2 regions of the Staphylococcus condimenti genome follow, and region 2 is predicted to be linked to the other one. Evidence: predicted binding sites of a transcription regulator. Region 2 holds the regulator's gene; the other holds the start of a gene.

Region 1 (3,217 bases), 730 kb from region 2:
AAATCCCAGTAAAAGTTGTAGGTAAAATGACATTGAATCGAAATGTAGATAATGTTTTCGATGAAATAGAACAAATTGCTTTCCACCCCGGACATGTAGTTCCAGGTATTGATTTCTCAGATGATCCACTTTTACAAGGACGTCTCTTCTCTTATACAGACACACAAATTTCACGTCTCGGCGGCCCTAACTTCAATCAAATTCCTATTAACCGTCCAGTGAATAAAGTACACAATAATCAACGTGACGCGATGTACCAAATGGACATTCATACAGATAAAACTTCATATCACAACAATGGTTTAGAAGGTAATTGTCCATTCACAAGTTCTAAAGCACAAGGCGGTTACGTACATTATCCAGAACGTGTTGAAGGTCACAAAGTACGTACACGCAGTGAAAGCTTTAAAGATTATTATTCACAAGCAAAATTATATCTTAATAGCTTAACGAAACCAGAGTACGATCATACTGTAGATGGTTTCTCATTTGAAATTGGTAAATGTAAGAGCATGGATGTACGCCAACGTGCAGTGAATCAATTGAATAAAGTTGACCGTGAACTGGCTGAACGTGTAGCTGAAAATGTAGGCGTTACAGTTCCAGAAGAAAATGAAGAAGTAAAATCAGATAAAAAAGATAGTCAATTGACTATGGAAAAATACAATCGTCCATTACCAGGTCACTCAGTTGCAGTATTGATTAATGGAGATATAGATCCAGAAACATTGAAACAATATGCAAAAGAATATGCATCTCAAGGTTTAAACTATGCATTTGTCGGTAAACAACAAAAACAACTTTCAGATGATATTACAGTGAATGAAACGTACGACACTGCACATTCAACTTTATTTGACAGTCTAGTAGTATTGTCTGACGGCAATGGCTTAGTGCCAGATGCTGAAGAATTTGCTGCACTTGCCTTCAAACATAAGAAACCAATTATCTTTAATAAAGCAGCAGCAGATGAGTTGCAAGATCAAAAAATTAAACTTGATGCACCTGGCGTATTCGTATCGGATAATCCAGATACAATCGTAAAAGCATTTGATAAAGTGCGTTACTGGGATAGAAAATAAGCAGTATTAAATATTTTTGAGAAGAATATCTCAAAGTGTTTTACAAAAATTGAAACTTTAAATAGCAAACGGCCGAGGGAAGAACCTCTGGCCGTTTTTACTGTGTGCTATTTGGGAAAAGTTTTTTTAAGAACAAAAATAGAAAGTTTGGATTCAGGAATGCTGGTATTTTAATCTTTATCTTTAGTCGATGCGTATTCATAAAGTTTAACAATTGTTTTGAATTTAGCATCCTCTAGGTTAGTAGTGCCATTTCGCAAATCTTGTACAGTTTGATAAGGCAATTTTGCGGCTTTAGAAATTTTATAACCGCTTTCTGCTTTAAATAATTTTTCAATCGCATTTTTAATAGTAGTAATTTCGTTCATTTGTCTGTTCCTTCCCTATGATTAATTTTCAATTTCATTAATATGATTAAATCACTTATTTACTAGCTACCCTAACTTTATATAAGTAAAAACATACCGAAGTGTGAAGTATAGTTTGATTAAGTATCTTATATTTACAACTAATGTTTTAAATATTTAAATTAAATTCTATTTGAACATGGCTATAAAAATTGAGATGGGTAAAACAAAAATTGTTATGAAATAGTCGAATTTAGCAATAAAAATAGCATCCCGAAATTTCAGACATCGTGATAAACTAGGGTATGGGAATTTTTTCACAAAGTTCAGAAGGGAAAAGTGAGGAGTCAACATGTTCCTATTTATAACGGAAATTACGATTATGATACTCGCCATTATTATGGGGCTTAGAACTGCTGGTGCGCTTGGTTGCGGAATTTTTGCTATTGTTGCCCAGTTGATTATGATATTTATTTTTGGTCTGCCGCCAGGATCTGCACCAGTTACAGCTGTGCTGATTATTTTATCTATTGGTATTGCTGGTGGAACTTTGCAAGCAACTGGCGGTATCGATTATCTTGTATATTTAGCTTCAAAAATAATTGAACGCTTTCCTAAATCGATTATTTTTATTGCACCGATGATTGTCTTTTTATTTGTATTTGGTATCGGAACAGCTAATATCGCATTATCATTAGAGCCGATTATTGCAAAAACTGCAACTAAAGCAGGAATTCAACCGAAGCGCCCGCTTATCGCATCAGTATTAACTGCAAACTTAGCGTTATTATGCAGCCCGGCAGCTTCGGCTACAGCTTATATTATTGCAACACTTGCTGTTACAGGTCTTACGATGGGGAAATATTTATCTATTGTAATGCCGACAGCTTTACTTAGTATGTTAGCGCTTAGTATTTACTGCACATTTGTTGGACGTAAACGAAATGTTCAACCCAGTGTGTTTGCTGAAAATATATTAAGTGATTTAGAAGAAGAAAATATCAAACCTTATTTTTCTCGCCGCGTAAAATTGGGCGTTGCTGCATTTTTAACAGGTGTAGCATGTATCTTAGTCTTTGGTATTTTCTCAGATCTCGTGCCGACTTTTAACGTAGATGGAAAAACAGTTAAATTACAAACAACAGATATTGTGCAGCTCTTTATGTATGCGAGTGCAGCAGTTAATTTGATACTTGTTAAACTGAATACGAGTGATATTTTGTCTTCACATATTACACAATCTGCAATTGGTGCGTTATTTGCAGTGCTTGGACCAGGATGGCTCGGGGCCACAATATTTAGTGCGCCGCAAAATAAACGAATTATGACACGAGAAATAGGAGGCATTATTGAACATGTGCCTTGGCTTGTTATTATTTTGGTATCACTTGTAACCATTATAGTTATTTCACAATCAGCAACAGCATCTATTATGTTGCCGATTTTAATGAGCATCGGTATTCCTCCGACTTTCTTTTTAGCAATGGTGCAGACTTTGAATGTCAATTTCGTTATACCTGCACAACCTACATTATTATTTGCAGTTGATCTTGATGAAACAAAGCAAACACGAGCCACAAGTTTTATTGTGCCAGGTTTCTTCGTTATCACAGTGTCGATTATAATTGGATTTACAATCAAATCTTTACTAGGGATTTAAGTAAAGTTAAATACAGATGGGAACACTTCAGAATAAGTGGTTTCATCTGTATTTTTTCGTTTTTGGAAATGTTTAAGTTTTAACAAATGTGTAATATTTAATAATGTATGAGTATGTATTAAGTTAAA
Region 2 (3,217 bases):
AAAAAAACTCCTCTTGCATTTGATATCATTCTTTATTATTATAAAACATACTAACATTATCGGAAAAGAGGGGTTTTAATGATCTGGATGATTATAAGCGGCCTCATTGTTGGCGGCTTGCTTGGATTTGTAATGCAGCGCACTCGTTTTTGCTTAGCTGGCGGATTTCGAGACATGTATGTCCAAAAAAATAACAAAATGTTTTATGCTTTATTAATCGCTATTTCTGTACAAGCTGTCGGATTATTAGCATTTACAGCTATTATCGGCAAGCCATTAGATAACGGCACCTTCCCTATTGTAGGTACAATAATTGGCTCATTTATTTTTGGTGTAGGTATTGTACTTGCAGGCGGTTGTGCTACTGGTACTTACTACAGAGCTGGAGAAGGACTAATAGGAAGTTGGCTTGCTCTAATCTCTTACGCCATCTTCTCAGCTATTACAAAAGCAGGTTTGCTTAAACCTGTGATGGAAAAGTTAAATTCAAAAACTAATGTTAATGCAGATATGTCTGCGAGTACAGGAATTCCTGCATGGATTTTTGTTATTGGTCTTGTCGCAGTTACAGGCTATTTTGTTGTCAGAACACTACGCAAACCAAAACCTAAAATTGCAGTACCTAAATTGAAACAACGCTATACAGGTATACGTCATTTCTTCTTCGAGAAAAAATTCCATCCTTTTATTGCAGCGATTGCTGTTGGTTTAATTGCTTTAATTGCTTGGCCTATGAGTTATTCTACAGGTCGAGAAGGTGGACTTGGGATTACAACACCTTCTTCAAACTTAGTACAGTTCATACTGTCTGGTAAAACTTCATTTTTAGATTGGGGTGTATTCTTAGTTCTAGGTATCTTTATCGGATCTTACATTGCTGCGAAAGGTTCAAGAGAGTTTGCTTGCAGACTTCCTGATAAAAAAACACTTCGCAATAGTGTAATTGGCGGTGCCTTTATGGGATTTGGCGCTTCAGTAGCCGGCGGATGCTCAATTGGAAATGGCTTAGTAGCAACAGCTGCTCTTTCATGGCAAGGTTGGATTGCTTTAGCAGCTATGATTTTGGGTACATGGTTTATGAGTTACTTCTTATTTGTAAAGCCTATGAAAGCTATGCAAAAATCGACTAAACAAAACGCAGCACGTCCAGCTGCACAATCTTAAATTCAAATCACTTAAGGAGTGTTTACATGTTACATGAATTAGGAACCGTAGGAATGGTTTGTCCCTTCCCATTAATTGAAGCACAGAAAAAAATGCAGACTCTAGATGTCGGTGATGAATTGAAAATCGATTTTGACTGCACGCAAGCAACAGAAGCTATCCCAAACTGGGCGGCTGAAAATAATTATCCAGTTACTAATTATGAACAAATTGGTGATGCATCTTGGACAATTACAGTTCAAAAAGCTTAAATTAACATCAAAAAGACGCTCCAAATTAAATTTTGGAACGTCTTTTTTCAGTTACTGCTGCGTAGGTTGTTCATAAAAAATAAAAGCGATTGCAATTCAATACCTAAATCAATTTGATGAACAGAAACATCATCAGGTACATCAATTCGAGTAGGTGTGAAATTTAAGATACCTTTCACTCCGCCTTCTACGATTTGATTCGCTGCTTCTTGTGCTGCACTGCCAGGTGTTGTTAAAATTACTACATCTAGCTCTGCACTTTTCAAAACAGATTGAAGATCTTGCATTTTATTTACGATAACATTGCCGACTTTTGTACCGACGATATCTTCGCGAATATCAAAAGCTTCAGTAATAACCATTTCATCATGGATAGAAAAGTTATAAGAAAGCAATGCTTTACCTAAATTTCCTACTCCGACCAGACCGATTTTAATCGTATCGCTCTCGCTGATTTTACTTTTAAAAAATTCCAACAAACTTTCAACATTATAGCCGTAACCTTTCTTACCTAATTCTCCAAAGTAAGAAAAATCTCTTCTGATAGAAGCAGAATCGATATCTAAGGCTTCACTGATAGTTTTAGAATTAACTCGATCAATTCCCTTTTCATGAAGTTGATTGACAAGTCTGTAATAGAGCGGCAAACGTTTTAAGGTCGCACGAGGAATATTATTTTTTTGATTACTCAATTTGTTTACCCCCACATCTTCAAAAACTATTATTTATGAACAAGTTCTAATCTCTCATGTAAATACTGTAATAGACTTTGTTGATTGTAAAAAATGAATAGTTCAGAAAAAATACTTTTAGTTTTTCTAAACTTATTTTTTGAGGAGATTACAACGTTCAAATAGTTTTTATTATATATTGTAACTACGTTAATCTTCCTAGATTAAAGGATTAAAGCATTTTTATTAACTAAGTATACCTTATGTACCTCTAAAAATAAATAACTGTAAAAGTAACTTTCTATGAACAATTTAACCGTTAATAACGCATATTCTAGTTATAATTCTTCTGTTATTTTTCAGTGATGTAGTTACCATTATACGTTTAAATATATAATTTGAACACATGATTTCGTAACAAACTTAATACAAGCTAATATTTATTAGTGATTTTGATGTAAAATAGTACTATATTTCATTAAAGGAAATTCGTGATATTTAATAGGCAGAACTACTATTTCCACTTATAATGGAAGGTAAGTGATGATACAGAGCGAAAAGAAAGGAGGTCTACGAGCCAGTTTTTAATTTAACATGCTGACTCGTAAACATACGACATGATTTTATTACAACTTAACGATGTCTCTAAATCGTTCGATGGTGAAGAAATCTTTAACGATGTTCACTTCGAAGTAAAGAGCCACGAAAAAATAGGAATCGTCGGCAGAAATGGTGCCGGTAAATCTACTTTAATGAAAATTATTGCCGGAGTCGATGGGTATGACGAAGGCCATATTTCTAAAATCAAAAATTTAAAAGTTGGTTATCTGACTCAGCAAATGACCTTAGATACTAACCATACTGTATGGGAAGAAATGTCAAAACCCTTTGCGAAATTAAAGCAAATGGAAGCAGATATGCAAGCAGAAACAGCGTGGTTGGCTGAACATGCTGAAGAATATGAATCTGAAACATTCAAAGCGCATATGTCTAAATATGAAACGCTTTCCAATCAATTTGAACGATTAGAAGGTTATCAATATGAAAGTAAAATCAAAACAGTTCTTCATGGTTTGGATTTTTCAGAAGAGGATTTTCATCGTCCCGTTAATGATTTCAGTGGCGGTCAAA

What was found. The regulator Rex, encoded in region 2, represses fermentation and respiration genes when NADH is low (regulators of the CRP and FNR family bind a similar motif). The targets are predictions, from matches to a motif close to TTGTGAAATATTTCACAA.
Region 1: a site for Rex is predicted at 1,735-1,752, ahead of A4G25_RS09145 (anaerobic C4-dicarboxylate transporter family protein). Genes of this name have one in related genera too.

Annotation. Positions count from the first base shown of each region.
Region 1 is NZ_CP015114.1:1,861,644-1,864,860, forward strand. Features, by position in the region: gene A4G25_RS09135 (catalase) at 1-1,082, shown strand, start outside; gene A4G25_RS09140 (hypothetical protein) at 1,253-1,450, opposite strand; gene A4G25_RS09145 (anaerobic C4-dicarboxylate transporter family protein) at 1,782-3,089, shown strand.
Region 2 is NZ_CP015114.1:2,587,959-2,591,175, reverse strand. Features, by position in the region: gene A4G25_RS12440 (YeeE/YedE family protein) at 79-1,164, shown strand; gene A4G25_RS12435 (sulfurtransferase TusA family protein) at 1,191-1,415, shown strand; gene A4G25_RS12430 (redox-sensing transcriptional repressor Rex) at 1,463-2,107, opposite strand; gene A4G25_RS12425 (ABC-F family ATP-binding cassette domain-containing protein) at 2,704-3,217, shown strand, end outside.